DNA from 4 places in the Pseudomonas sp. R4-84 genome. Region 1 is predicted to be linked to each of the others. Evidence: predicted binding sites of a transcription regulator. Region 1 holds the regulator's gene; each other region holds the start of a gene.
The links. Region 1 encodes FliA, which starts transcription of late flagellar genes. Its sites were predicted from a motif close to CTAAAGTTTNNNNNNNNNNNGCCGNTAA; they were not measured.
Positions count from the first base shown of each region.

Region 2: the regulator FliA is predicted to act here: its motif matches at 3,586-3,613, upstream of M1D68_RS24470 (methyl-accepting chemotaxis protein).
Region 3: the regulator FliA is predicted to act here: its motif matches at 1,272-1,299, upstream of M1D68_RS10395 (methyl-accepting chemotaxis protein).
Region 4: the regulator FliA is predicted to act here: its motif matches at 3,595-3,622, upstream of M1D68_RS00815 (methyl-accepting chemotaxis protein).

Region 1 covers NZ_CP096390.1:1,629,758-1,637,453, forward strand. The annotation lists gene flhB (flagellar biosynthesis protein FlhB) at 1-446, shown strand, start outside; gene flhA (flagellar biosynthesis protein FlhA) at 677-2,806, shown strand; gene flhF (flagellar biosynthesis protein FlhF) at 2,818-4,167, shown strand; gene fleN (flagellar synthesis regulator FleN) at 4,284-5,114, shown strand; gene fliA (RNA polymerase sigma factor FliA) at 5,111-5,854, shown strand; gene M1D68_RS07690 (chemotaxis response regulator CheY) at 6,022-6,393, shown strand; gene M1D68_RS07695 (protein phosphatase CheZ) at 6,412-7,197, shown strand; gene M1D68_RS07700 (chemotaxis protein CheA) at 7,228-7,696, shown strand, end outside.
Region 2 covers NZ_CP096390.1:5,421,443-5,429,138, forward strand. The annotation lists gene M1D68_RS24460 (amino acid adenylation domain-containing protein) at 1-905, shown strand, start outside; gene M1D68_RS24465 (SRPBCC family protein) at 937-1,401, shown strand; gene M1D68_RS24470 (methyl-accepting chemotaxis protein) at 1,598-3,478, opposite strand; gene M1D68_RS24475 (sigma-70 family RNA polymerase sigma factor) at 3,744-4,244, shown strand; gene M1D68_RS24480 (FecR domain-containing protein) at 4,234-5,232, shown strand; gene M1D68_RS24485 (TonB-dependent siderophore receptor) at 5,319-7,696, shown strand, end outside.
Region 3 covers NZ_CP096390.1:2,238,413-2,246,108, forward strand. The annotation lists gene M1D68_RS10395 (methyl-accepting chemotaxis protein) at 5-1,222, opposite strand; gene M1D68_RS10400 (MATE family efflux transporter) at 1,500-2,846, shown strand; gene M1D68_RS10405 (HAD family hydrolase) at 2,925-3,587, shown strand; gene ppnN (nucleotide 5'-monophosphate nucleosidase PpnN) at 3,640-5,013, opposite strand; gene M1D68_RS10415 (DUF3087 family protein) at 5,231-5,767, shown strand; gene M1D68_RS10420 (OBAP family protein) at 5,855-6,607, shown strand; gene M1D68_RS10425 (hypothetical protein) at 6,787-7,011, opposite strand; gene M1D68_RS10430 (con-10 family general stress protein) at 7,073-7,252, opposite strand; gene M1D68_RS10435 (ATP-dependent Clp protease proteolytic subunit) at 7,476-7,696, opposite strand, start outside.
Region 4 covers NZ_CP096390.1:190,334-198,029, reverse strand. The annotation lists gene M1D68_RS00820 (aldose 1-epimerase family protein) at 1-1,192, opposite strand, end outside; gene M1D68_RS00815 (methyl-accepting chemotaxis protein) at 1,512-3,488, opposite strand; gene M1D68_RS00810 (LysR substrate-binding domain-containing protein) at 3,672-4,592, opposite strand; gene M1D68_RS00805 (NorM family multidrug efflux MATE transporter) at 4,745-6,145, shown strand; gene M1D68_RS00800 (putative bifunctional diguanylate cyclase/phosphodiesterase) at 6,188-7,696, opposite strand, start outside.

The DNA.
Region 1 (7,696 bases):
AGTACAAGGACTCGGAGGGCAAGCCGGAGGTCAAGCAGCGGATCCGCCAGTTGCAGCGCGAGGTTTCCCAGCGGCGGATGATGGCGGCGATTCCCGACGCCGACGTGGTCATCACCAACCCGACTCATTATGCCGTCGCGCTCAAGTACGATCCCGACAAGGGCAATGCGCCGGTCCTGCTGGCCAAGGGCAGCGATTTCCTGGCGTTGAAGATTCGCGAAATCGCTGTCGCCAACGAAGTGATGCTGCTCGAATCTCCGGCATTGGCGCGGTCGATCTACTACTCCACCGAGCTTGACCAGGAAATCCCGGGAGGCTTGTACCTCGCCGTCGCCCAGGTGCTGGCCTACGTCTACCAGATCCGCCAGCACCGCGCCGGCAAGGGCAAGCGGCCAGAACCGCTCAAGGACCTGCCCATCCCGCCGGATTTGCGCCGCGATTCCTGAACCAAGGTGCCAAAGCCCCTGTGGGAGCGAGCTTGCTCGCGATAGCGGTCTTCCAGTCAACGCTCGCACAAACTGACCCTCCGCCATCGCGAGCAAGCTCGCTCCCACAGGTCGGCATCCCTTGAAAGCCTCTATTTCAACCTCCCGCGAAAGTTGGAAAGCTTCTTGCAATACCCCGCCTGCGCCCCTTCCGGGCGTCAAAAGTTTGCTTCCAGGAACGGGGAATATTGGTGGATCGCTCTCAGTTACTCAGCACCGCGCGCAGCAACGTCGTAGACCTCAGCAGGGGCAATCTGGGCGTGCCGCTGTTGCTGCTGGTCCTGCTCGCCATGATGATGCTGCCGGTACCGCCGTTCCTGCTGGACGTGTTCTTCACGTTCAACCTCGCCTTGTCGATCGTGGTGCTGTTGGTGTGCGTATACGCGCTGCGCCCATTGGACTTCGCCGTCTTCCCGACCATCCTGCTGGTGGCGACGCTGTTGCGCCTGGCGCTGAACGTGGCGTCCACCCGGGTGGTGATGATTCACGGTCACGAGGGGCACCAGGCCGCCGGTAAGGTGATCCAGGCCTTCGGCGAAGTGGTGATCGGCGGCAACTACGTGGTCGGTATCGTGGTCTTTGCCATCTTGATGATCATTAACTTCGTCGTGGTGACCAAGGGCGCCGGGCGGATTTCCGAGGTGAGCGCGCGTTTCACCCTCGACGCGATGCCTGGCAAGCAGATGGCGATCGACGCCGACCTCAATGCCGGCTTGATCGACCAGAGCCAGGCCAAGCTGCGCCGTCTCGAAGTAGCCCAGGAAGCCGAGTTCTACGGGTCCATGGACGGTGCAAGTAAGTTTGTCCGCGGCGACGCCATCGCCGGCCTGCTGATCCTGTTCATCAACCTGATTGGCGGCATGGCCGTCGGTATCTTCCAGCACGGCATGGCTTTCGGCGACGCCGGCAAGGTCTACGCGTTGCTGACCATCGGTGACGGTTTGGTGGCGCAATTGCCATCACTGTTGTTATCCACAGCGGCGGCGATCATGGTGACCCGTGCTTCGGGCTCCGAAGACATGGGCAAGCAGATCAATCGCCAGATGTTCGCGTCGCCCAAGGCCCTGGCCGTGGCGGCCGGCCTGATGGCGGTGATGGGCCTCGTGCCGGGAATGCCGCACTTTTCTTTCCTGAGCATGGCGGCCTTGGCCGCGGGTGGCGCGTACCTGTTCTGGAAGAAGCAGAACGTGCAGAAGGTCCAGGCGCTGGAAGAGGTCAAGCGCCAGCAGGAACTGCTGCCGTCGCCAGCGCGTGCCATGGAAACCAAGGAATTGGGTTGGGATGACGTGACGCCGATCGACATGATCGGCCTGGAAGTCGGCTACCGCTTGATTCCATTGGTCGATCGCAACCAGGGCGGCCAATTGCTGGCGCGGATCAAGGGCGTGCGCAAGAAGCTGTCCCAGGATCTGGGCTTCCTCATGCCCACCGTCCACATTCGCGACAACCTCGACCTGGCGCCGAGCGCCTATCGCCTGACGCTCATGGGCGTGATCCTGGCGGAAGCCGAGATCTACCCGGACCGCGAGCTGGCGATCAACCCAGGGCAGGTCTACGGTTCGCTCAACGGCATTACCGCCAAGGATCCGGCTTTCGGCCTGGAAGCGGTGTGGATCGAAATCAGCCAGCGGGCCCAGGCCCAGTCCCTCGGTTATACCGTGGTGGACGCGAGCACGGTCGTGGCGACCCACTTGAACCAGATTCTCTACAAGCATTCCAGCGAGCTGATCGGTCACGAAGAAGTCCAGCAACTGCTGCAAGTACTGGCCAAAGGCTCGCCGAAACTGGCTGAAGAATTGGTGCCGGGCGTGGTTTCGTTGTCCCAATTGCTCAAGGTGTTGCAGGCGCTGCTGGCCGAACAGGTTCCGGTGCGCGACATACGCAGCATTGCCGAAGCGATCGCCAACAACGCTTCGAAGAGTCAAGATACCGCCGCTCTGGTGGCTGCGGTGCGGGTCGGCGTATCCCGCGCAATCGTCCAAAGCATTGTAGGCACTGAGTCTGAGCTGCCTGTGATCACTCTGGAGCCAAGGTTGGAACAGATATTGCTCAATAGTCTGCAGAAGGCAGGACAAGGCTCGGAAGAGGGTGTTCTGCTGGAGCCAAGCATGGCCGAGAAGCTGCAGCGTTCGCTGATCGAAGCAGCCCAGCGGCAAGAGATGCAAGGCCAACCGGTGATCCTGCTGGTGGCCGGTCCGATTCGCGCGATGCTTTCGCGGTTCGGGCGCCTCGCGGTCCCGGGGCTGCATGTGCTGGCGTACCAGGAAATACCGGACAACAAGCAAGTGACCATCGTTGCGACAGTAGGGCCCAACGGCTGAGGTAGTGGTTTATGCAAGTGAAGCGTTTTTTCGCCGCCGATATGCGTCAGGCCATGAAACTGGTTCGTGACGAGCTGGGCGCTGAAGCAGCCATCATCGGCAACCGTCGTATCGCCGGCGGTGTCGAGCTGACGGCGGCCCTGGACTACAAATTGTCGGCGCTGGCCCCTCGCGTTCCGAACATGGAGCTCGAGGACGAGCTGCGCAAGACTCAGTCGCGCATCGCCAGCGCCCAGGCCGAGTTGAGCCTGCGCAGCAGCGAAGGCTCGGCCAGCGCGGGCACCAATCGTCAATTGTTCGCCGGCCAGCCATTGACCGCAGGCCTGCCGCTGACCGCTGCCGAACCGCTGATCGAGCCGACGCCGGCCGAACCGCGTCGTCCGGCACCGGCACCCGTTGCCGCAGCCGCGGGCGTTGATCCCCGTGCCCTGGACTCGATGCGCTTCGAACTCAACAGCCTGCGCGAGCTGATGGAAGTCCAGCTCGGCTCGCTGGCCTGGAACCAACTGCAAGGCAGCCGTCCGGCCCAGGCCAACCTGTGGCGTCGCCTGCAACGCATTGGCCTGTCCGGCCCGCTGGCGCGCGACCTGCTGGCATTGATCAGCGACATCGACGAGCCTCGCCAGGCCTGGCGCATGCTGCTTGCGCACCTGGCGCGGATGATCGCCACGCCGGAAGTCGAGCCACTGGAAGAGGGCGGAGTAATCGCCATGGTCGGCCCGGCCGGCATGGGCAAGACCACCACTCTGGCCAAGCTCGCGGCCCGTTATGTACTCAAGTACGGCGCCCAGAGTATCGCCCTGGTGAGCATGGACAGTTTCCGCATCGGTGCCCAGGAGCAACTCAAGACCTTGGGCCGGATCCTCAATGTGTCGGTGACCCATGTGGATCCGGGCCAATCCCTGGCCCAGGCGCTGGAACCGCTGATGCGCAAGCGCGTCGTACTGATCGACACCGCCGGCCTGCAAGCCAGCGATCCGGCCCTGCGCATGCAGCTGGAAAGCCTGGCCGGGCGTGGCATCAAGTCAAAAAATTATCTCGTGTTGGCAACCACCAGCCAGAAACAGGTTCTAACCGCCGCATACCACAGTTACAAACGCTGCGGGCTGGCCGGCTGCATCCTGACTAAGCTGGACGAAACGGCAAGCCTGGGCGAGGTGTTGAGCCTGGCGATCGGTCATGAACTACCGGTGGCCTACCTGACCGACGGGCCGCGGATCCCGGATGATTTGCATCTGCCGCGCCGTCATCAACTGGTCAGTCGTGCCGTGAGTGTGCAAATGCAGGAAGAACCCAGCGAAGAAGCCATGGCTGACATGTTCGCTGATATCTACCACAGCCCGACCAAGCAGGTTGGCTGAGGTATTCATGAATATTTTTTGTACCTACATCGATGGTCTGCCATGCATTGTTCCGTATGTGAACGCGCAGCCAGTAATGTGGCCTCCGTCTAAGTAAGACAAGGTAAAGAACGAACATGGGCAGCATGCATCCCGTACAGGTGATCGCGGTGACCGGCGGCAAAGGTGGCGTCGGGAAGACTAACGTGTCAGTGAACTTGTCCCTGGCTCTGGCAGAGCTTGGCCGACGGGTCATGCTGCTGGACGCCGACCTGGGCCTGGCGAACGTTGACGTGCTGCTGGGGCTCACACCCAAGCGCACGCTGGCGGACGTGATCGAAGGGCGCTGTGAATTGCGCGACGTGTTGTTGCAAGGCCCCGGCGGGATTCGCATCGTGCCGGCCGCCTCCGGCACCCAGAGCATGGTTCACCTGACCCCGGCGCAGCACGCCGGCCTGATCCAGGCCTTCAGCGACATCGGTGACAACCTCGATGTGCTGGTGATTGACACGGCTGCCGGTATCGGTGACTCGGTGGTCAGTTTCGTGCGCGCCGCCCAGGAAGTGTTGCTGGTGGTCTGCGACGAACCGACGTCGATCACCGACGCCTACGCGCTGATCAAACTGCTTAACCGCGACTATGGCATGAACCGCTTTCGCGTCCTGGCCAACATGGCCCAAAGCCCACAGGAAGGACGCAACCTGTTCGCCAAGTTGACCAAGGTCACGGATCGCTTCCTGGACGTCGCCCTGCAATACGTCGGCGCAGTGCCTTACGACGAAAGCGTACGCAAGGCTGTCCAGAAGCAACGTGCCGTTTATGAAGCTTTTCCTCGTTCCAAATGCGCCCTGGCGTTCAAGGCGATCGCCCAGAAGGTCGACACCTGGCCGCTGCCGGCCAACCCACGTGGGCATCTGGAATTTTTCGTCGAGCGTCTCGTGCAACAAACAGCAGGGCCCGTGTTATGACAGCCAGCGGTTACAACCATCTCTACAAAAAATCGGCACGGGACGCCCAGTACGAATTGATCGAGCGTTACGCGCCACTGGTCAAGCGCATCGCCTACCACTTGCTGGCGCGTTTGCCGGCCAGTGTCCAGGTCGAGGACTTGATCCAGGCGGGCATGATCGGCCTGCTCGAAGTGTCGAATAAATACGACGCGAGCAAGGGCGCCAGTTTCGAGACATACGCCGGTATCCGTATCCGCGGGGCGATGCTCGATGAGGTCCGCAAGGGCGACTGGGCGCCGCGTTCGGTGCATCGCAACACCCGCATGGTCAGCGACGCGATTCGTGCGATTGAAGCGAAAACCGGGCGAGACGCTAAAGATCACGAAGTTGCGGCCGAACTCCAGTTGAGTCTCGATGATTATTACGGGATTTTGAACGATACCTTGGGCAGTCGCCTGTTCAGTTTCGACGACCTGTTGCAGGACGGCGAACACGAAGGGCTGCACGAGGACGGCGCGAGTGCTCACATGGAGCCGTCGCGCGACCTGGAAGATGAACGTTTCCAGAGCGCCCTGGCGGATGCGATTGCCAATTTGCCGGAGCGTGAGCGACTGGTCTTGGCGCTGTACTACGACGAAGAGCTGAACCTCAAGGAAATCGGTGAGGTCCTGGGGGTCAGCGAATCGCGGGTCAGCCAGTTACATAGCCAGTGCGCGGCCCGCTTGCGGGGGCGTTTGGGGGAGTGGCGAGCGCGCTGACGAGCAGTGTGGGGACGCTGCGAGCGGGGCTGGCATGGCGTATGCCGGGCCAGTCTCCATCCGTTGTGCTCCATACCGTTGTCGAGTGTTGTGCCGGATTGATTGAAATGGCGCGTCCAGGTGCTGGGCGCGTTTAAGACTGCTTGGAGGTCGAATTGGACAAGAACATGAAAATCCTCATCGTTGATGACTTCTCAACGATGCGGCGGATCATAAAAAACCTGTTGCGTGACCTCGGGTTCACCAACACGGTCGAGGCCGACGATGGCACAACCGCCATTCCGGTCCTCAACAGCGGGAGCATCGACTTTCTGGTGACTGACTGGAACATGCCTGGCATGACCGGTATCGACTTGCTGCGCCACGTGCGCGCCGACGAAAAACTCAAGCACCTCCCGGTGCTGATGGTCACTGCCGAAGCCAAGCGCGAGCAGATCATCGAAGCGGCCCAGGCCGGTGTGAACGGCTATGTGGTCAAACCCTTCACGGCCCAGGCGTTGAAAGAGAAGATCGAAAAAATCTTCGAACGCATCGGTTAACGGCGCCACGGGGGAGCTATGGACAACGAATCTTCAATGGGCGATTTCGAATCGACCCTGAAAAAACATGCCCGCGAACTGGTAGACAGCCTTGAAAAGGGCCGCTTCGGCGATGCGGTTCAAATGATTCATGAGCTCAACCAGACCCGTGATCGCGGTCTGTACCAGGAAGTCGGCAAGCTCACCCGTGAACTGCACAGCGCGATCGTCAATTTCCAGATCGATCCGAACATGCCGCAGGCCGAGGAAGTCTCGCAGATCACCGACGCCACCGAGCGCCTGGGTTATGTGGTCAAGCTGACCGAAGCCGCAGCGAACCGCACCATGGACCTGGTGGAAAGCGCAACGCCCCTGGTCAACGGCCTGAGCGAGGAAGCCCAGGCGTTGAGCACCGATTGGGGACGGTTCATGCGTCGCGAAGTCGGCGCCGAGGAGTTCCGGGAGCTGGCCCGTCGGGTCGACGGTTTCCTGGCGCGCAGCAGCGCTGAGAATCGCGCCGTGGCCAGCAACCTCAACGACATTCTGCTGGCCCAGGACTATCAAGACCTGACCGGCCAGGTGATCAAGCGTGTGACCCAACTGGTCACCGAAGTGGAAAGCAACCTGCTCAAACTGGTGTTGATGGCTAGCCAGGTCGACCGCTTTGCAGGTATCGAACACGACCGTGAAGCGATGCTTGCCGAAAAAGATCCACAAAAACATCTCTCTCAGGGTGAAGGTCCGCAGATTCATGCCGATAAAAGAGAAGACGTTGTGTCCGGTCAGGACGATGTGGACGATTTGCTGTCCAGCCTTGGATTCTAAGTTTTAGCCCTATTTTAGGAGCAGCCATTAATGAGCTTCGGCGCCGATGAAGAGATCCTTCAGGATTTCCTGGTTGAGGCCGGCGAGATTCTAGAGCAACTATCCGAACAGCTGGTCGAGCTGGAAAGCCGACCTGATGATGCGGATCTGCTCAATGCAATTTTTCGCGGTTTCCACACTGTAAAAGGAGGCGCCGGCTTCCTCCAGCTCAATGAGCTGGTGGAGTGCTGCCACATTGCCGAGAACGTGTTCGACATCCTGCGCAAGGGTGAGCGTCGCGTCGACTCGGAACTGATGGACGTGGTGCTCGAGGCCCTGGATGCGGTCAACAGCATGTTCAGCGAAGTGCGCGAGCGCTCGCCGATCACCCCGGCCACCCCCGAGCTGCTCGCCGCGCTGTCGCGCCTGGCCGAGCCGCAGTCGGCTGACGAGGCCATGCCCGTTGCCGAGCCTGTGGTCGAAGAACCGGTTGCGCAAGAATCGGGCGACATCACCGATC
Region 2 (7,696 bases), 1.9 Mb from region 1:
TGAGCCGTGTCAGCGTCTACGCCGCCGACATCACCCAGCCACAACTGGGCTTGCCGGACGACACCTACCAGCGGATCGACAGCACGTTCGGCGCGTTGGTGCACAACGCCGCCCATGTCAATCATGTGCTCGACTACGAGTCCCTGGCGCGGGACAACGTCGAGCCCATCTTCGAATGCCTGCGGCTGTGCGAAGGGCGCAGCAAGAAAATCTTCAACTTCGTCTCGACGCTGTCGGCCTCCAGCACCCTGGACGCTAATGGGCAGGTGCTGGAGCAGCCAGCAGCAAGGACACCGCCGATCTACATCAAGAATGGCTACAACCTGTCCAAATGGGTCGGCGAGCGGATTCTGCAACGGGCCCGGGACCTTGGCGTCCGGGTCAATCTGTTCCGTCCCGGCAACATCAGCTTCAACAGCCAGACCGGGGTCTGCCAGCCCCACAAGAACCGCTTGATGCTGATGCTCAAGGGATCGATCCAGCTCGGCCAGGTGCCGGATCTGTCGCTCAATTTCGACCTGATGCCGGTGGACTTCCTGGCACGTTTCATCGCCTTCCACGCCAGCCGTTACCAACCCAACCAGGCCGTGTTCAACCTGCACAACCCCGAACCCTTGAGCTGGGACGCCTATGTGGCGTCGTTCCGCGACAGTGGCCGGGAATTCGCGCTGGTCAGTGTCGCGGACTGGCAACAGCAGCTGGCGCGGGTCGATACCGACAACGCGCTGTTCGGCGTGCTGGGTTTCTACCTCAACGGCTTCGAAGAAGACATCGGCGACATCTCTCTGATCCGCCATGACAACGCCCGGTCCGGCGTGAGGCAGATGGGCACCCGTTACCCGGAAAAGTCCCCGGCCCTGCTGCGCCGCGGTGCTGATTACCTCAAGGCCATCGATTTCATCTGAAGCAACCCAACCCCACGCAAGGAGCAAGACCATGAGTGCTTTTCAACCCGACACCCTGATCAAGAACCCTCAAGCCTGCCATGTCGAAACCTCGGTGCAAGTGCCCGCCGACGCCGCGCGCGTCTGGGAAGTGGTGGGCGACTTCGGCGGGTTCAACCGCTTTATTCCAGCCCTTGAATACATCGAAATGACTGGCGACGGCGTGCGTTCGCTGCGCAAGAAATTCTTCCGCGACGGACAAAACCTAGTGGTGGAGCAACTCAACAGCCGCGATGACCAGGGCATGCACATGACCTGGACGCTGATCTACAACACCCTCGGCATCGACAACCTCTGGGCGGCGATGCGCGTCGAGCCCCTGGGAGACAGCCGCTGCCGCGCCACCTGGACCATCATCGCCGACCACACCGAGGCGCACACACGGGAAGGGTTCAGGGATTTCCTGCAAGGGTTCGCCGATGAGGCGATGGGAAATGTGGTGAAGATGTTCGCCTGACCAAAAAACCCTGTGGGAGCGAGCCTGCTCGCGATGGCATCAGCCCAGACAACCCACACCCGTGGCGAGGGAGCTTGCTCCCGCTCGGCTGCGCAGCAGGCGTAAAGCCAGCCAACGCGGTCCGCCTGCAGGCTTGCAGGGGCCTGCTGCGCAGGCCAGCGGGAGCAAGCTCCCTCGCCACGGGGGATCGGGTCCGTCAGATCTTGAAGCTGTCCACCAGTTGCTTCAATCGATTGGCCTGCTGCGACAAGGCATCGCAATCCTTCAGGGTTTCGTTGAGGTTGGCGACGCTTTGCTGGTTCAACGTATTGATGTGCGTGACGTCCATGTTGAGGGTCTCCACCACGGCTGTCTGTTGCTCGGTCGCGGCGGCCACGGATTGGTTCATGCCGTCGATCTCGCCGATGCGCTGGGTCACGCTGACCAAGCGCAAGCCGGCCTGGTTCGCCACTTCCACGCTCTCCTCGCTGGAAGCCTGGCTCGCGTTCATCGTGGTCACCGCTTCACGGGAGCCGACTTGCAGCGAGGTGATCATCTTGTGAATCTCTTCAGCCGACTCCTGGGTGCGATGCGCCAGGTTGCGCACTTCATCGGCCACCACCGCAAAACCACGTCCGGCTTCACCGGCACGGGCCGCTTCGATGGCGGCGTTCAAGGCTAGCAAGTTGGTTTGCTGGGAGATGCCCTTGATCACATCCAGGATGTGCCCGATGTTGTCGGTGCTGGCGTTCAGGGTTTCGATCTGGGTGCACGACAGGCTGATTTTCTGTGACAGCTCGGTCATCGCCTGGATGGTTTTTTCCACCACCTGACGACCATCGTCCGCTTGCTCGCTGGCGCCACTGGCGTGTTGCGAGGCATCGGCGGCGTTACGGGCGATTTCCTGGGTCGCGGCGCCCAACTGATTGATCGCGGCGGCCACGCTATTGGTGCGCGCGCTCTGCTCATCCGATCCAACCAGGGAGGCGTTGGAAGACGTCATCACCCGTTGCGACAGGTCATGCACCTGACGCGTGGCGGAAGACACTTCGGCGATCGACGCGTGGATACGTTCCACGAACTGGTTGAACGACCCTCCCAATACCGCGAATTCGTCCTTGCCCTGCACCACGAGGCGCCGGGTCAGGTCGCCTTCACCCTGGGCGATGTCCTGCATGGCGCGGCCCATGGTGGTGAGCGGGCGCATCAACACCTGGATGAGCAGACTCAGCAGCAACGCAATCGCAGCCACTGCAATGAACATCGCAATCAACGCAGACGTACGGAAATGGCTCAGCGGTGCGTAGGCCTTGGCCTTGTCGATCGACAGGCCGATATACCACTCGGCGCCCGGCAAACCTGCCACCGGGGTGAACGAAAGGATGCGGTCCTCCCCGTTCAGCTCGACTTCCTGGATGCCCTTGCCGATGCGCACAGAGGTGCCGGGGTAGATGTCCTTGAGGTTTTTCATTACCTGGTCTTTGTCTGGGCTGACGATGACCTGGCCGTCGCCGCTGACCAAAAACGCATGACCGATCCCGCCAAAGTCCACGGAGTTGATGATTTTCACGAGGGTTTCCAGGCTCAGGTCACCGCCCACCACGCCCAACAATTCACCGTTGTGCTTGACCGGCAGGGCAATGGTCACCACCAGGCCGCCCACTGCCGCCGCGTAGGGTGGGGTCAGCATGGTTTTATCGGCGGCCACGGCCTGTTTGTACCAAGGGCGCTGACGCGGGTCGTAACCGTCGGGCATCTTCGCGTCAGGTCGCTGAGTGAACACGCCGGTGTTCTGGCCCACGTAGGTGAACTGGAAGTTCGAGGTCAACGCCGGCTGGTCCACGAGCCCTGGCAAATCGGCGCCCGCCCCTTGGTGCGCAATGTTCTGAGCCAGGTTTTCCAACACCAGCACCCGCCCGCTCATCCAGTTCTGGATGCTGCTGGCCGTCAGGTCACCGGATTGCTCGATGGAGGATTCCAGGCTGCGACCGATGGTATTGCGTTGCAGGTAATCGTTGTAGAGCGTGAACAGGGCAAAAGCCAACACCACCACACCTGAGGCGGCCAAGAGGATTTTGTGGCTGAACTTAAGATTCATGGAGGGACTTCTTATGCAGGGGATGGGGGTGCATTCCGGTTGGCAGTTCCATGTAGCCGCAAGAGCTGGAGATTGGATCCGCTCCATTTTGGTGCACGCATACCCTTCTGTCGGCCAACCCGTGGAAAAGATTAGGCCCTTGTTCAATTGTCCGACGAGATGATTGCCAACATCACACAGCCTGCGTCGAACGGTGGTTGCAAATTTGATGAACGCTTATGACAATGCGACCTATTATCATTTGTGATATCAGGCTATTGCGCTCATGTCCTCCCCCCAGTTAGCAGTACAGGCGCTTTATTGCAGCCATCACGGCTGGCTCCACACATGGCTGCGCCACCGACTGGGCAACGCCGCCGATGCGGCTGACCTGGCCCAGGACACCTTCGTGCGCCTGCTGCAACGCACCGAACGCCTGGAACTCACGGCACCGCGCGCCTTCCTGCGCACCATCGCGCAGGGCTTGGTGATCGATCACTGGCGCCGGGAAGAAATCGAACGCGCCTACCTCGAAACCATCGCGCATCTGCCGCAGGCCCAGATCCCAAGTGCCGAAGCCCAAGCCCTGATCCTCGAACTGCTGGAGGGCATTTCCCGCATGCTCGACGGCCTCAAGCCGAAAGTACGCAGGGCGTTCCTGCTTGCACAGTGTGACGGCATGACCCACAAGCAGATCGCCGAGCAAATGGGCATCTCGCTTCGGTCGGTGGAGCGGTACGTCGCCGATGCGCTGTATCACTGCTACGTGCTGCGCTATGAAGATTGAGCCGATCGACCCGCCATCGCGCGGTCGAGGTCCTTCGCAACTGGTGGTCAAGCAAGCGATCCATTGGCTGCTGCGCCTGCGCAACCATGCCGCCAATCCGATCCTTCGCCAACAGTGCGACGCCTGGCGCATCGCCCATCACGATCACGAATTGGCTTGGCAACGGGTGCAATCGCTGCACAGCGAACTCACCTCCAACCTGCGCGCCGTGCCCAGTGCTCATATTGCCCTCGACACCCTGGAGGCCAGCGCCCAGCGCCTCGGTCGACGCCAGGCCCTGAAATTGTTGTCCGGCGTCGCCGTGGTGGGCGCCGCCGCATGGCTGGGCAAGGACCTAGGCTGGCAGCCGTGGCGTGCCGACTTCGCCACTGCCACGGGCGAACGACGCGGTTTCCAATTGCCGGACGGTACACGACTTGAACTCAACACCCGCAGCGCCGCCGACCTCGACTATACCGCCAGCCAGCGTCTGATCACGTTGACCCGCGGCGAAATCATGGTCACCTGTGGCCGAGACCCAGGACGCCCGCTGCTGGTGAAAAGCCGCGAGGGTCTGTTCGAAGGACTGGAAGGGCGCTTCGTCGTGCGCCAGGACAGCGGCTGCACGCGCCTGAGCGTCACCAGCGGCCGGGTCGCCATTCGCTCACATCGCAACAGCGAGGGCGCGCCGATCCACGTGGAGGCAGGGCAAAGCTACCTCGTCAGTTCATCGACAGCGACCCTGGCGCCGCCCCTGGACATGGACGCCGGCGCCTGGGCGGACGGCTTGATCGTGACGCGCAACATGCGCCTGGAAGACTTCCTCAACGAGGTCGGCCGCTACCGCCGGGGCTGTCTGAGATGCGCCGCCTCGGCCGCGGACCTGCGCTTGTCCGGAGTCTTCCGCCTGGATGACATCGACAAAATGCTCGCCGTGCTCCCCCGCACGCTGCCCGTGCAGCTGCATTATCGAACCCGCTGGTGGGTCACGGTGGAACGTGCGGCCTGATTTTTTTTGGCGGGTTTTGCGAGGGCGTCCGGCTAGGACAGTAAGCAACGCTTATCTGCCTTCAGCGACTCCAACGGAAACCCAAAATGACTGAGCGCGTAACCCTCAAGACCTCCTTCGGCTGTTCCTCGCAAACCAGCCCTTTGCGCCAAGCCGTCCACGCCGCACTGCTGAGCACCGCGCTGGGCGTCAGCGCCGTGCCGATGCTCGCTGTCGCCGCGCAGGACGGCGTCACGGCCAGCCGTCAGAGCTACAACATCGCGGCAGGCCCGTTGAACGAGGTGCTGAATCAGTTCGCGCGCCAGGCCGGGATTACCCTGGCGAGCACCCCCGAGCAAACCGCTGGCCGCCAGTCGCCAGGGCTCAAAGGTGACTACTCGGCGGACCAGGCCTTGGACCAGTTGCTCAGCGGTTCGGGGCTGATTGCGGTCGGCCAGGAAGGCAGCGGCTACGTATTGCAGGCCCAGGCCGGGGACAGTGCACTGGCGCTGCCGACCACTGACGTCAAGGGCTTCGCCCTGGGTAACGCCTTGGGCAGCATGGCGGGCTACAACGCCACCCACAGCCAAGTCGCGACCAAGACCAGTACCGCCCTGCGAGAGACTTCACAAAGCGTATCGGTGGTGACGCGCGAGCAAATGGACGACCAGGGCGCGCAGACCGTATCCCAGGCGATGCGCTACACCCCCGGCGTGCTGACCAACCCCTACGGTGCGACCCATCGCTACGATTACGTGGCCATGCGCGGCTTCAACGACGGCTCGGTGGATAACATCTACCTCGACGGCCTCAAGTCCATGGGCGACAGCGGCACCTACAGTTCCATGCAGGTCGACCCGTACTTTCTCGAGCGCGTCGACATCCTCAAGGGCCCGTCGTCGGTGCTGTATGGCCGCAGTTCTCCGGGCGGCCTGGTGGCGCTCACCAGCAAAAAACCGCTTTATGAGGCCTACCACCAGGTCCAGGCCACCGTCGGCACCCAGGGCCAGCGCGGCGTGGGCTTCGACTTCAGCGGGCCGGTGGACGATGAAAAACGCATCGCCTATCGCCTGATCGGCCTGGCGGACACCTCCGATACCCAGTTCGATCACAACAAAGAAAAGCGCTTCACCCTGGCGCCCACCCTCAGCATCGACTTCACCGAGGACACCTCGCTGACCCTGCAAGCCTACCTGCAGCACGAACCCGACGGCGGCTACCATGGCGGCGTACCGGCCGACGGCGCACTGCACCCGCGCAACGGTCGGCGGATCTCGGAAAATTTCTTCGAAGGCGAGCCCGGCGTCGACGTTTACGAACGTGATCAGCAGTCGTTCGGTTATCAATTCGAACACCGTTTCAACGATGTCTTCACCGCCCGGCAAAACTTCCGGTACCTGGACTCCGACGTCACCAACAATCAGGTCTATGCCTTCGGCTGGACCAGCCCCACCAGCAACGAGTTGAACCGTTACTACACCGGCGCCGATGAAAAGCTGCATTCGTTCATCGTCGACAACATGCTGCAGGCCGAATTTTTCACCGGCGCGACCAAGCACACCGTGCTGATGGGCGCGGACTACCAGCGGCGCAAGACCGTGGTCGACTGGACCAGCGGCAGCCTCGCCCCGATCAACGCCTTCGACCCGGTCTACGGAAACTCGGCGATCACCAACGTCAGCGCGACCAGCTACGTGCGACGCCTGGAGCAAACCGGTGTCTATCTGCAAGACCTGATCGAAATGGACAAGTGGCGCTTCTCCCTGGGCCTGCGCCAGGACTGGGTCGAAACTTCGGATGAAAACCGCATCGCCGAAGCTGGTCGCCCTGAAGGCACCGAGATCAATGACAAGCGCACCAAGCTCACCGGCCGCGTCGGAGCGCTGTACCTGTTCGACAACGGCCTGGCCCCGTACATCAGCTACTCGGAGTCGTTCAACCCCAACTCCTACGCCGACAGCGCTGGCAATCCACTGGCGCCCACCGACGGCAAGCAGTGGGAATTGGGCTTGAAGTACCAACCGCCAGGCACCGATGATCTGTACACCGCCTCGCTGTTCCGCATCGATCAAGAAAACCTCGCGACCAAGCTGCCCCAGGAAAATTTCTATCGCGCCGTCGGCGCCGTTCGTTCCCAAGGGCTGGAACTGGAAGCGCACGTACAGTTGACCGAGCAGTTCAAAGTGCTGGGCAGCTACACCTTCACCGACATCGAATATTCGAAGTCGATGGTCAGCACTCTGAGCACCCCGACCAACATCATCGAAAACAAAGGCAACTCACCGACCCAGGCCCCGCGCCACATGGCCTCGGTGTGGGCGGACTACAAGTTCGACAGCGGCACGCTCGATGGCTTGCGACTGGGCGGCGGCGTGCGTTATGTCGGCTACAGTTGGGTCGATGCGGAGAACACCATGAAGGTGCCGTCCTACACGTTGTTCGATGCGTCGGTGGGGTACGACCTGGGCAAGGTCGGCTTGAAGGG
Region 3 (7,696 bases), 610 kb from region 1:
GCTCCTAAAAGAAGGTTATTTCCTGTGAAGTCTGTTGCGCGGCCGAGTCGCCGTGATGGTTGCGGCGTTGCTCGTCGGTGGCGTAGGTGGTTTCCATGCGCGCCAGCCATTGGCGGGCGTCGATGGAGATGGCCTGTTCGGGCGACTGGCTGGCTTGCTGCATGTGCACATGCAGGTCCTCGATGTTGTCGCGCACGTGGCTGAGGATCTGGCTGACCCGATCCTGGAATTGCAGGCTGACCAGCACTTGGGTGAGTTCGTCTCGAATACCGAAACTCTCCCGTTGCAACATGTCGGCCGAATCGGCGAGGCGGCCGGTGACGCTCTGGAAGCGTTCGAGCACGCGTTGGATGCTGCCTTCGGACACGGCCACGGACTGGCTGTCCTGGTCGGCGCCGCTGGAAGCCGCCTGCACCAATTGGGTGATGGCGGTGTTGATGACATCGACCTTGGCCGACATCTGTTGGCCGGTCTCGCTGGACTTGCTCGACAGGGCCCGCACGGCATCTGCCACTACCGCAAAACCGCGTCCGGCTTCGCCTGCGCGGGCGGCTTCGATGGCGGCGTTGAGGGCCAGCAGGTTGGTCTGGGCGGCAATCGCAGCGACATCCGCGGCCATGGTCCGCAACTCGCCAGTGTAGGCCGTCAGGTTGCGCACTTGGGCCAAGGTTTCATCACGGCTGGCCTGGGTGCACTTCAGCGAATCGATCACCTTCACCAGTTCGCCTTCGCTCTGCGCCAGCACCTGGACGGCACCGCCACCACCACTGCCCGCCAACTCGCCAGCGGCCAGTTGCGAGGCTTGTACGGTTTCTTCGAGACGCGAGGAAATGCCGGTGAAGCGGCTGGTCAACGAGACGATCGCGGTTTCTGTCTGCTGCCGTGAGCTTTCGACTTGCTTGGCCCAGATCGGCATCGCGCCGAGGATCACTTCGTTGAGTTGCGCGCTGCTTTTGTGAGCGCCATGGTCGGCGGCTTGCAGTTCATGATGGGCGATGGCCGCTGCGGCCACCTTGTCCAATTGCAGGCGCTGCGAGCGCGCGCCCCAGATACCGGCACCCACGCCAAGGACCAGAAGCACAGCACTGAAACCGATGTTTTGAGCGCTCGTGCCATTGAGTACCAGCAGCCCTGCGCCGGCGATGATGGCAACGATCAAGGCGTGCCAGGAGGTGTGCGTCTGGGATGTGGCAAGGGAATGGTCGTGGGAATACGACATCATGGTTCGGTCCTTGAACAGTATTGCTGACAGGATATTTGCGAATAACTGGTTATCTGCAAAGTCGACCCGGTCTTGAGGACCAGTCGTCCGGTTTTGGAAAAAAAGTGGCACATTGCTATCGCAGAATAGACGAGATCCTGGAAATGTCGAGGTGGCCTGACCTGTGGAAGAAATCACGATGAACCTCAACAGTGTTCGTCAGATCATTCTGTGAAACACAATGAAAGGATTGAGCTAAATTACCCGCACCAGTTTTCGAACCTGCCATCGAGCCCTCATGCCCACCCAGCCTCTCTGGAAAACCTACCTGCTGTTCTTGGCCCCCATGGTCTTGTCCAATTTCCTGCAATCGATGTCCGGTACGCTCAATAGCATCTACATCGGCCAAATGCTCGGCACCCAGGCCCTGGCGGCGGTGTCGGGGATGTTTCCCATCGTGTTTTTCTTCATCGCGTTGGTGATTGGCCTGGGCGCGGGGGCAGGGGTCTTGATCGGGCAGGCCTACGGCGCCGGCGAGACGGGAACCGTGAAGGCGATTGCCGGCTCGACGCTGCTGCTGGGGACAATCATCGGACTGACGGCGGCAATCCTCGGCAGTGTTTTTGCCCGCGAGGGGCTGCAAGGCCTCGGAACGCCCGCCGACGTGCTGGAGGATGCGGTGTCGTATGCGCGGGTGATGATGTGGATCCTCCCGATGCTGCTGGTGTTTGTGCTTTTCACCCAGCTATTGCGTGGTGTCAGCGATACCGTTTCGCCGTTGCTGGCGTTGCTGGTGTCCACCAGCGTTGGGATGGCGCTGACGCCGGCGTTGATCCGGGGCTGGCTGGGGTTGCCGCAGATGGGCATCCAGAGCGCGGCGCTGGCGGGGCTGGTGGGCACCGCGTCGGCGATGGCGATGCTGGCGTGGCGCCTGAATCGACGGGCCCATGCCTTGGCGCCGGATCGGGCGCTGTTCGCGGCGATGCGCCTGGACAGGGATATCCTCGGCAAAGTGCTGCGCATCGGCCTGCCCACCGGATTGCAGATGGTGGTGATCTCGCTATCGGAGTTGGTCATCCTGGCCCTGGTCAATCGCCACGGGTCCCAAGCCACGGCCGCCTATGGCGCGGTGACGCAGATTGTCAGTTACGTGCAGTTCCCGGCGCTGTCGATTGCCATCACCGCGTCGATCCTCGGCGCCCAGGCCATCGGCGCCGGACGCCTGGAACGCCTGGGGCCGATCCTGCGCACCGGGATGCTGATCAACGTCTGGTTGACCGGTGGGCTGGTGCTGCTGGGGTACCTGTTGTCCCGCTGGTTGCTGGGCCTGTTCATCACCGACCCGGCGGCGCGGGTCCAGGCCGAGCACCTGTTGCACATCATGCTATGGAGCCTTTTGGTGTTCGGCTTCCAGGCCATCATCGGTGGCATCATGCGCGCCAGCGGCACGGTGCTGATGCCGGTGGCGATCTCGATTTTCTGCATCATCGGCGTGCAAGTTCCGGTCGCCTACCTGCTGGACGCACACTTCGGCCTGCAAGGGGTGTGGATGGCGTTTCCGGTGGCTTACCTGAGCATGCTGTTGCTGCAGACGCTGTATTACAAACGGGTCTGGCAGCACCAGCGGATCGAGCGGTTGGTGTAACCGGCCCGACATGGAACCCTTGGGGGGCAAGCTCGCTCCCACAGGGTTAGTCACCTTTTCCGATTTACGAGGATCCCGATGTCCGCAGAACTCCCCACCGTCGCCTACCGTGCCTTCCTCTTCGACATGGACGGCACGCTGCTCAATTCCGTCGCCGCCACCGAGCGGATCTGGACCCGCTGGGCCATGCGCCATGGCCTGGACGTGGCTAAATTCCTGCCGACTATCCATGGCGTGCGCGCCGTCGACACCGTTGCCCGCCAGAACCTGCCAGGAGTGGATGCCCAGGCCGAGGCCGCGCAGCTCACCATCGAAGAAATCGAGGACGTGGAAGGGGTGGTCGAGGTGCCCGGTGCGCTGGGCTTTCTCAAGAGCCTGCCGCCGACGCAATGGGCGATTGTCACCTCGGCGCCGATGGCCTTGGCTTTGCGTCGCATGGAAGCGGCCGGGATTCCGCTCCCCGACGTGATGGTGACCGCCGAGGACGTGAGCGCCGGCAAGCCGAATCCAGCGTGCTACCTATTGGCCGCACAACGCTTGCAAGTTGCTCCGCGGGAATGCCTGGTGTTCGAGGACGCAGAAGCCGGAATCAAGGCTGGCGAGGCGGCGGGCATGGACGTGATGGTAGTGACGGCCACGCATACGCACCCGGTGGTGACGGTGCATTCGCAGATCGCGGATTACCGTGGGCTGAGCATTGTGGTGGACGATGGATTGATACGCGTCTCAAACCAACGCTAGCCCCTGTGGGAGCGAGCTCGCTCCCACATTTTTAACCTCAGCGATTTCGGGATCAGGTCACTACCCGATAGCACGGCACATACGCCGCGCCGCCCGGCAGTTTCATCCGGTGTTGCGCGACAAAGGCCTGGAGCAGGCGATCCAGCGGTTCCATGATCGCGGGATCACCATGGATCTCGTACGGGCCGTGTTCTTCGATCAGGCGGATGCCCTTGTCCTTCACGTTCCCGGCCACGATCCCCGAAAATGCCCGGCGCAGGTTGGCGGCCAGTTCGTGGGAGGGCAGGTCGCGGCTCAAGCCCAGGCTGGCCATGTTGGCGTGGGTAGGGTCGAACGGGCGTTGGAAACCTTCGTCGATTTTCAGCAGCCAGTTGAAATGAAAGGCGTCGTTGCGCTCGCGGCGGAACTGCTTCACTTCTTTGAGCCCCTGGGTCATCTGCCGCGCCACTTCGGCCGGGTCGTCGATGATGATCTGGTAGTGCTTCTGCGCGGCTTCGCCCAAGGTCGCGCCGACGAACGCGTGCAACTGCTCGAAATACGGCGTAGCGCTTTTAGGCCCGGTGAGGATCACCGGGAACGGCAGGTCCTGGTTGGCCGGGTGCATGAGAATGCCCAGCAGGTAGAGAAATTCTTCCGCCGTACCGGCGCCGCCCGGGAAGATGATGATGCCGTGGCCGACGCGCACGAAGGCTTCCAGACGCTTTTCGATATCCGGCAGGATCACCAGTTCATTGACGATCGGGTTCGGTGCCTCCGCGGCAATGATGCCCGGCTCCGTCAGGCCCAGGTAGCGGCCACCCTGGATGCGCTGCTTGGCGTGGGCGATGGTGGCGCCTTTCATCGGGCCTTTCATCACGCCGGGACCGCAGCCGGTGCAGATGTCCAGGCTGCGCAGGCCCAGTTCGTGGCCGACTTTCTTGGTGTACTTGTATTCTTCGGTGTTGATCGAGTGGCCACCCCAGCACACGACGATTTTCGGTTCCACTCCAGGGCGCAAGGTGCGGGCGTTGCGCAGCAGGTGGAACACGTAGTCGCTGATACCCTGTGACGAGCTCAGGTCGATGCGCTGGCTGTCCAGCTCGTTCTCGGTGTAGACGATGTCGCGCAGGGCGCTGAAGAGCATTTCCCGGGTGCTGGCGATCATCTCGCCGTCGACGAACGCATCGGCCGGCGCGTTCAGCAGCTCCAGGCGTACACCACGGTCCTGTTGGTGGATGCGGATCTCGAAGTCCTTGTAGGCTTCCAGGATGGTCTTGGCGTTATCGACATGGGCGCCGGTGTTGAGAATCGCCAGGGCGCACTGGCGGAAAAGATCGTAGATGCTGCCGGAACCGGCTTCGCTCAGTTGCTGCACTTCGCGCTGGGACAAAGTCTCCAGGCTGCCCTTGGGGCTTACCGAAGCGTTGATTACATGTCTTTGAGTCATTCAGCTTTCCTTGAAAACGATGCCGCTCGCACGACGGCGGCATCTTGAAAAAAACGTCCACGCAGGAAGATCGCACGATCCTTGCGGTATCGCCATGGACTTTGATCCGGATCCATCGGGTCGGTTGCAACACAAAATGAGCCCCAGCATAGCTAAATCGACCGGGCAGGCGATAATGCGCGAGTCTTTTCACGCCATACAAGGAAATTGCGACGCGATGTTCGAGATCAAACCGTGGGACGCCGCCGACTACCGGCAACAGACCCGTCGCAGCACCCTCATCGTGGCCGTGGTGTTCCTGGCGCTGGCAATGCTGTTGTCCAGCCTGGCGGTGATGCTGTTCGGTACACCCGGGGGCGATAATTTTCGCTTCAATGTCGGCGGCGTTTTCGCTGCCGTGCTGGTGATGGTCGGGCTGATGCGCGGCTATTTCTGGTCGCAGCCGTGGATGGCCGCTGCGGTGTATGGCTGGCAGCTCAAGCGCAGCCTGATGAGCGTCACCAACGTGATGCACCAGGTAAAGGCCGGTGTGCAGGCCCGGGATCCGGCAGCGATGAAGCTACTGCGTTTCTATCACCTGGGCCTGGCCCAGATGCACCGGCTGGATGCCAATTCCAGCGACCACGCCTCGTTGGTCCGTGAGGCCGACGAGCATCTGGAAAACATGCAGGCGCTGGGCCTGGATTCAGAGCAATCACGCCTGGACCCGGCCTGGATAGACTCGGTCAAACAGGCCTACGGCGAGCGCCGCTAACGGCCGCTCATCGGTTGCCTCGGGAAAAAAATAAACCCCGGTCTTCCAATGCCTTTCTCATGAGCAGTCATGGAAAGGAGAGTCGAGATGACTGGAAAGATGGTTCATGGAACCTGGGCCCTGTTGTGTGTGGCTACAGTGGGATTGGCGGGCTGCGCGGGCGGTAACAGCCACTCACCGGTAGACGCGCCAGGCGCCGCGAAAAGCCCAACCACCGCGACGCTGGAAGCGGGGGCCGGGATCATGCAGAACAAACCCCCTTTGCAAGCGTTGGATACCTACCTGGACGGCTTTCATTTTTATAACGGCCGGATGTCCGGGCAAATGGAAGCGCACCATTACTGCACGGCACTGAACGAAGAAGTGTTCCAGTGCGCCATCTTCGATGCCAACAGCGCCAAGGCCAAATTGATGGGCGTGGAATACATCATCAGTAAGCGCCTGTTCGAAAGCTTGCCCGCCGCCGAAAAGCAGCTGTGGCACAGCCATGTGCATGAGGTGAAGTCTGGACAACTGGTCGCGCCGGGCATTCCGGAGGTGGCGGAAACCCGCTTGATGAAGAACCTGGTCAGCACTTACGGCAAGACCTGGCACACCTGGCACACCGAGCAGGGCAACGCTCTGCCTTACGGCGTTCCGCAGTTGATGATGGGGTTCACCGCCGATGGGCAAATCGATCCGCAATTGGTGCGCGAACGCGACCGCCGGATGGGCATCGACAGCGAAGCGAAGAAACACGCCCGCGAATCGATCAGCGCACCGGACATCGATCCTGGCGCAGATGCGTGGCGCAAAGGGCAGGTGTGGCAGATAAAGGATCCGACGGGGCATACCCATTAAAGTCATTTGAACAAATGCTTTGTGGCGAGGAGGCTAGCTCCCGCTGGGTTGCGAAGCGGCCCAGGGCAATCAACCTGGATATATATGTTTTGTTAATACGAGTTGGGCTGCTGTGCAGCCCATCGGGAGCAAACTCCCTCGCCACGGGGGCAGAGAGTTGAAAACAAAGGTTATATACACTACGGCTGTTTGAAATGCCCCGGAACATCATATTCCGTTTCGTTTGGCTTGGTTCTTTTCTGAACTTGAACATCGCTGATCTTGACGCTCTTTAATTCAGTAAAGGACACTCGCAAGAGTGCCTCGGCTTCTTCGGTGGTAAGCGTCTCGGTGTCGCCCGCCAATACCCGGCTATCGGGTTGGCCGTCAGCGATGAAACTGACGATGAATCGATCCTGGCTCATTCGTTACCTCGACAAGTCAAGCGCCAGGACGCAGCAGAGCTGCGCCCCAACGGTTCTCGGGTTACGACTTCCTGCCGCCGCCGTGGCTGCGTTCGCCACCTTTGCGGCCTGCTTCAGAGGCTTTTTCCCGATCATTTGCAAAATTGCCGCCGGAAGCGTGTCCGCCTTTCTTGCCGGCTTCGGATGCTTTCTCACGGTCGTTTGCGAAGTTACCTGGATTTTTGTTTCCGCTATTAGCCATTTCGAGAATCCTCATTTTGGTTAAGCGAGTAAAACGTGCCTCGCAGTATTGTGAAAGAAAACGGCGGATGGAAGTTTAGAAAAAACGTTTCGCTGGCGACGAACGGTAGTGAGTTGAAAAGTGTTGCTGAAAAAACTTATACAGCCGTTTCGCTTGAGCTTATACAACATCGAAAAGATTAATTAACAAAGCGGCGGCAAATGATATTTATTCATCGAATAACTCAGTCCTCACCGCCGCTCACTTTCCAATGCTTGGCTTCGGGTGGAAACACCACTTGTTCAACCCTGTGGGCAATGCCAAAGGCCAGTGAGTTTTCCGCCGGGATCACACGCTCCTCGGCGCACAGGCACTTGAAGATATCCAGTTGCGTGGCGGCACCGGCGGTTTCCTTGACGTAGATTTCCACATACCGCGCCACGTCGTTGTCCAGGCTGGACAGGT
Region 4 (7,696 bases), 1.4 Mb from region 1:
GCGGTGTTTCTCGCACCTCGGCCTTTCGATCGCCCTGGATGTCATCGATGCGCTTGAGGGCTTTGTCCACGGCCCCCTTGTCCGCCAGAAGACTGTAGTGGATCTGGAATTGCTTGCGCTCTTTCGGTGCGATGCTGGGCACCAGGCCCAGCGGACGCTGGTAGCGGCGGTTATAGGAAAAACTGGTACCTGGCTCCAAGCCGGTCACGTAGCCCTGGCCTTGGGTATCGGTGTTTTTCCACAGGGAAAACACCGGAAGCGTCCCGGTATTGAAGCCCACGGAAACGCCGAGGCTACCGGCCTTGTTGTGCAGGACGGTCAGCGTATCGCCCTTGGCGTCGGCGTAAGGCACGACGTTGTAAACGGTTTCATCGTAGTCCTTGGTGGGAGCTCGATAGGTGGTCCAATCCTTCAGGTCGCCCTTGGCCTTGTCGTTGAACGGCGAAACCTGTTTGACCGGGGCGGCGAAGCGGGCCCCCTGCTCCAGGAATGGCGTGCTGAAATTGCTGTGATAGAGCGCCTGGTATTCCTTCGGATAGTCGCCATTGTTGGTCAGCGTGTCGTTGAGGGAAAAGGTCACGCTGCCGGGCTCGGTGACCAATTCAGTCTGGACCGAGAAGTCAACCTTCTTGAACGCCTGCTCCTTCAACTCGCCTCGCAGGGTGATGGCGTAAGGTGGCTTTTCATCGATGTGCAAGGTGACTTTGTTCGCCGGAATATTCGCGGCGCGCCCATGCAAGGTCAGCAGTTCACCGTTGTCGATGCCGGGGTGGCCGACCCACTCAAAGCCGCAGCGGGTCACCAACTCATTGAAGCCTTCGAGCCAGCCCAGGCCACCTCGGCCGTTGAGTTCGATGAATGCTGGATTGACCACTTCTTTGACCGGCGAATCCCAGCCCATACGCACATCGCCGACCGAGGCTTGAAGCACGTTCATGCCACGGGTCGGGACGACTGACAGCTTCAGAGTGCCGTTGTCGATGTCGACAATGCTCACGCCTTCCTGACGCCCCCCGTGGAGGGTGCGCATCGTCACGGAAAACGGCTTATCGGTTTTCACGCCCAGTTGTTGACTGGTGATTCGCCAGGGTTGGGCGGCTTTATCGGTGTCGAGCAGTACGTAATCCCACGCCATCGCATGGGAAGCTACGCCCAAGGCGCCGAGGGCAACGAAGAGTCTTAGGGAATTCATGGAGACGGCCTTTTGTTGGAGTTGTGCGGTTTTTATAGACTTGAAGAAACGTTTCAGCAAGCCAAAAAACAGCAACTACCTGAAAAACTACACGGCTACAGATTGGAGATTTTTTGCGGGAAACGAGCTTGCTCGCGGTGATTTTTTGCCTAGGCAGCCTAGAACCCGTGACGGGGGAGCTTGCTCCCGCTCGACTGCGCAGCAGTCGCAAGACGCGACGATAAGGTCTGCCTGAAAAGGCACGGGCCTGCTGTGCAGGCCCGCGGGAGCAAGCTCCCTCGCCACGGGATTGGGTTGGCTTGCTCGTGAGGGGACGGTCTCAGCGGAACCGATCGACTTCTTTGCGAAGGTCCTGCGCCAGTTTTTCCAGTTCCTTGGCGGTGATCGCCAGGTTCGAAACCACTTCGCGCTGTTCGCTGTTGGCCATGGCAATACTCTGCAGGTTGCTGCTGAGCAGGGTCGCGGTGCTGCTTTGCTCCTGCGTAGCCGTAGTGATCGCGGCGAATTGCTGGCCGGCCGAGCGGCTTTGCTCATCGATACGCGCCAGGGCCGAGGCCACGTTGGCGTTACGCGACAAGCCTTCCTGCATGAGCAGGTTGCCCTTCTCCATGGTGCTGATGGCGTTGCCGGTTTCCTGCTGGATGCTGTTGATCATGCCGGAAATTTCGTCAGTGGCCTGGCGAGTGCGCGAGGCCAGGCTCCGAACCTCGTCAGCTACCACGGCAAAACCACGACCCTGCTCGCCCGCCCGTGCAGCTTCGATGGCGGCGTTCAACGCCAGCAGGTTGGTTTGCTCGGCGATCGAAGTGATCACACCGACAATGCCACCGATCTCCTGGGAGCGCTGGCCCAGCGTGTTGATGACCGTTGCAGTGCTGTTCAAGGCGCCCGCGATCTGTTCCAGGGACGATGACGCTTCGTCCATCGAGGTACGGCCGATGCGAGTCTGTTGGGCATTGTCCTGGGCCAGGCGCTCGGTATTGCCCATGTTGTCGGCGATGTTCAGGGAGGTGGCGCTGAATTCTTCCACCGCCCCGGCCATGCTGGTGATCTCGCCGGACTGTTGCTCCATCCCTTCATAGGCGCCACTGGACAATCCGGAGAGCGCCTGGGCACGGCTGTTGACCTCTTGGGAGGCTTTGCGAATGTGCTCGACCATGGTCGACAAGGCTTGGCTCATCTGGTTGAACGCACGGGCCAGTTGGCCGATCTCGTCGTGGCTCGACACATTCAGGCGCACGCTCAGGTCGCCGGCGCCCAAGGCTTCGGCCTGACGCACCAAGTCACCGAGGGGAGCCAGTTTGCTGCGCAACAGCCATACCGCCGCACCGACCGCCAGCAACATCGCCAGCAAACTGCCGATCGCCAGTTGCGTACCGACGTTCCAGGTCACTGCGTTGATCTCGGTTTTCGGCATGCTCGCCACGACCGACCAGGGCCCGCCCTCGAACGGCACGGCAACGCTATAGAACTCCTCCGCGGTGTCGTCCCAGAAAGCACCCTTGCCAGGCTTCTTGACCAACGCTGTGATGGCCGCGGTAGCACGGTCCAGCGCCTGCACGCCGGCCGGCGGCACCAACCATTTGTTCTGCTCGTCCAATAACGCCAGCGAACCGGTCTGTCCGATTCGGAAGCGCTTGAGGTTTTCGAACTGCGCATTCTGCGCATCGGTGTAATCGAATCCTACGTACAACACGGCAATGATCTTGCCGCTGCCATCACGTACAGGCGTGTACTGCGACATGTAGAAGCGCCCGAACAGCAACGCCCGGCCAATGTAGCTTTGGCCGCTGATCACCGGGCCGTAGGCCGGTCCGGCGCGGTCGAGCACAGTACCGATGGCGCGCGTACCGTCCTGTTTGCTGACGGATGTACTGACGCGGACAAAATCGTCGCCGCTGCGCACGAATACCGTGGCCACGCCGGCGGTCATCGTCTTGAAATCATCCACTTCCTTGAAATTGTTGTTCAACACTTCGCTGCCAAGGCTCAAGCCAGGCGTCTGAACGCCCGCCACCGTCACCGGCTGGTCCGGATGCACGCTCAAACCGGCGCTGAAACGCTTTTCGAACAGACCCGCCAGCCGTTGGGTGCTTTCGCGCAACGTGCTGTGGAACGTGTTGAGCTGATCGGCCATCAGTCGCGCTTCGCTCGCGAGATGCTCTTCACGGGTAGAAAGGTTTGCAGCGTCAAGCGAACGCAAGGCAAAGACAGTACTGCCGGAGATCACGACCGCCAGTATCACGGCAAGGGCAAGGCCTAGCTGTGAGGCGATCCGGGCACGAGGTTGAGACATGACGGCTCCTGGCCGAGAGACTGGATCATCTTGATCACATCGCACGCTCGGCATCTGATTCGATGAGGTAGGTATTGGCCCTTTCTGAACGAAGGTTCTATGTTCACCTTCGGCCGTAACGCCGAATACTTGAGGGCTTTGGAAGGAATAATACCAAGTGGCTAGCACGGCGACTGCAACGTTTCAGCCCAGGCGCTTGACCTCAGGTAGTTGCATGGCCTTCACCTCGCTCTGGAGAAAGTCGCTGAGCCGGCGCAAACGTTCACCCCCGGGCCGGGTTTTCGGCCAGACCAGGTAGTAATGCTCGCCGCTGGCGACAGCGGTTGGCCATGGCAGGCTCAAGCGCCCCTGGGCAACGTCCTCGGCCACCATCAACAAATCGCCCATGGATACGCCGTAGCCGCGCGCGGCCGCGATCATGCCCAGTTCCAGGGTATCGAACACCTGACCGCCCCTGAGCGAGACTTTGTCCGCCAAGCCCATGCGCTGCAGCCAATTGCGCCAGTCGCGGCGATCCGGAGTGGGATGCAATAGCTCGGCCTTGGCCAATCGCGCCACATCCCAGGGTTGGTCATTGAGCAGGTTCGGAGCGCCGACCGGTATCAACTCCTCGGGAAACAGCAGGCTGGCCTCCCAGTCCGCAGGGAAATGCCCATTGCCCAGCAGGACTGCGCAATCGAAAGGCTCGGTATTGAAATCCACCGAGTCGATGTCCATCCAGGCGCTTGTCAGCTGCACTTCGTTGCCCGGTTGCAGATGGCGAAAGCGGCTCAGGCGCGCCAGCAGCCAGCGCATGGTCAGGGTCGATGGCGCCTTCATCCGCAGGATGCCGTCTTCTCCGTGCAATGTGTGGCAAGCCCGCTCCAGCGCCATGAAGCCCTCCCGCACGCCCGGCAGCAGCAGGCGCGCCGACTCGGTCAGTTGCAGGTTGCGCCCGCTGCGCTGGAACAGTCGACAGGCAAAGTGATCTTCCAGTGTGCGAATGTGCCGGCTGACGGCGCTCTGGGTGATCGACAGCTCCTCGGCGGCGCGGGTAAACGAGCTGTAGCGCGCCGCGGCTTCGAATGCCCGTAGCGCATAAAGCGGAGGAAGACGGCGAGACATCGCAAAAGCTCCATGGCGTGGTTTGCAAACCCTACCAGAAACCCATCCAGCATGAGTTTTAATCATGCCAGCGATCTTTTTTATCCTTTTGTGCAATCCGGCGGGAGGGCCGAGAATCTTCGTCTTACTGCCTTGCTGGAACATGGAGTGTGATGATCATGCGGCATCCTGTGCGTACCGAACTCTGGGCCATCCTGCGCCTGGCGGGACCGTTGATTGCTTCGCAGTTGGCGCACATGCTGATGGTGCTGACGGACACCCTGATGATGGCTCGCCTGAGCCCCGAAGCCCTGGCAGGCGGCGGGCTCGGGGCGGCGAGCTATTCATTCGTATCGATTTTCTGCATCGGCGTGATCGCGGCGGTGGGCACCCTGGTAGCGATCCGCCAGGGCGCGGGCGACATCGAAGGCGCCACCCGGCTGACCCAGGCCGGATTATGGCTGGCCTGGTTGATGGCGCTGGTGGCGGGCCTGCTGTTGTGGAATCTCAAGCCGGTGCTGTTGATGTTCGGCCAGACCGAAACCAACGTGCTCTCTGCCGGGCAATTTTTGCTGGCACTGCCGTTCGCCCTGCCCGGTTACCTGAGTTTCATGGCCCTGCGTGGCTTTACCAGCGCCATCGGGCGGGCCACGCCGGTGATGGTGATCAGCCTCGGCGGCACGGTGGCCAACTTCCTTCTCAACTATGCGCTCATCACCGGCATGTTCGGCCTGCCGAAGCTCGGCCTGATGGGGATCGGCCTGGTCACGGCCATCGTCGCCAACTGCATGGCCCTGACGCTGGCCTGGCACATTCATCGGCACTCGGCCTACCGCGCTTATCCATTGCTTGCCGGCCTGTCGCGACCCAATCGCCAATACCTCAAGGAACTGTGGCGACTGGGCTTGCCGATTGGTGGCACTTACGCGGTGGAAGTCGGCCTGTTCGCATTCGCCGCCCTGTGCATGGGCACCATGGGCAGCACGCCGCTGGCGGCCCACCAGATCGCGCTGCAAATCGTCTCGGTGGCCTTCATGGTTCCGGCGGGCATGTCCTACGCCATCACCATGCGTATCGGCCAGCATTACGGTGCCGGGCAATTGCTCATGGCGCGCCTGGCCGGGAGGGTCGGGATTGGTTTTGGCGCGGCCGCCATGCTGGCGTTCGCCATGGTGTTCTGGCTGCTGCCGAATCAATTGATCGGCCTGTTCCTGGACCATGAGGACCCGGCGTTCCGGGCGGTCATCGACCTGGCGGTGAGCCTGTTGGCCGTGGCGGCGTGGTTCGAGCTGTTCGACGGCACTCAAACCATTGCGATGGGTTGCATCCGCGGATTGAAAGACGCCAAGACCACGTTCCTGGTGGGCCTGGCTTGCTATTGGTTGATCGGCGCGCCGGCGGCGTGGTGGATGGCGTTCCATTTGCATTGGGGCCCGACCGGTGTCTGGTGGGGCCTCGCCCTGGGCCTGGCCTGCGCGGCGGTGAGCCTGACGTTGGCGTTCGAGTGGAAGATGAAGCGGATGATTCGCAGCGAGCCGGGACAGCAAGGTTTCGAAGCGATCCAGGCCAAATGAAACAAAGCCCCTTGTGGGAGCTCGCTCCCACCGGGTTTTGGGTTAGCTGATTTCCAGCATCGACTGCTGATCACCCTCGGACATCAGGTATTCAACCAACTCCGCCAGCGGCAACGGCTTGCTGATCAGGAACCCCTGCACCTGGTCGCATCCGAAACCGCGCAGCAACTCCAGTTGCTCGCGGGTCTCGACGCCTTCAGCCACCACCTCGAGGTTGAGGTTATGGGCCAGGTTGATCATCGCGTGGACCAGCTTGCGGTTCTCTTCGCGCTGCTCCATGCCGCCGACGAAGCTCTTGTCGATCTTGAGCAGGGCGATGGGCAGGCTGTTGAGGTGCACGAACGAGGAGAATCCGGTGCCGAAATCATCCAGGGAGAACCGTACCCCCAGGCGACCCAGGGCATCCATGGTCTGTTTGACCAGTTCGCTGCGACGCATCACGGCGGTTTCGGTGAGCTCGAACTCCAGCCATTGGGCCTCGACACCCCGCTCGGCGATCAACCGGCTCAGGGTCGGCAGCAACTGGCTGTCCTGGAACTGCCGGAACGAAAGGTTGATCGCCATGTGCAACGGCGCCTGCCCACGTTCACGCAGGTCCTGCATGTCCCGAAGGGCCCGGGCAATCACCCAGTAACCCAACGGCACGATGAGCCCGCTCTGCTCGGCCAGCGGCACGAACTCACTCGGTGGCAACAAGCCGCGCTCGCCATGGCGCCAGCGCACCAGGGCTTCGAGGCCGACAATCGTGCCATCCGCCAGGTTCAGCCGAGGCTGGTAATGCAATTCCAGCTCATCACGTCGCAACGCCCGCCGCAGCTCGCTTTCCAGGTCGGCGAGGCTGCGGGCGTTGCGGTTGATGCGCTCGTTGAAAATATGAAAGGTGCAGCCTTGGGTGCTCTTGGCCTGCTGCATGGCGATGTGGGCGTGCCACATCAAGGGGTCCGCACCGGCTTGCGCCCGGGCGTGGGCAATGCCCAGGCTGCAACCGATCAACAGGCTTTCACCGTCGACCCAGTAGGGTTCGGCCATGGCTTCGATGATGCGCTCGGCCATCCACTCCGCTCGCTGGGGCGCCCGGCGGGTGTCTATCAACAAGGCGAACTCGTCGCTCCCCAGCCGTGCCAGCTGATCACCGGCCTCAAGCGCGCCTTTGAGCCGCGAGACAACCTGCAGGATCAGCCGATCGCCGGCCTGGTGGCCGAGGGCGTCATTGGCGTGGCGGAAATTGTCGAGGTCCAGGTGACCCAGGGCCAGGCCACGGCCTTCGTTTTCAGCCAGGCGAGCCGCCAGCAAGGTCTGAAAACCCTGGCGGTTGGCGATGCCTGTCAACGGGTCCTGCTCGGCGAGCCGTTGCAGGGTGTTTTCGAGCATCCCCCGCTCGCGCACGTGACGCAGGCAACGACGCAGGGTCGCCTCATCGAGGGCGTCGCGCACCAGCCAGTCGCTGACGCCATCCGGGGAAACCGAAGGTTCATGCTCGAGCAACAGAACTGTCGGCAAACGACAACGACCCGGTGCCGGCTGCAGGGCGGCAACGGTGAGCAGCACCGC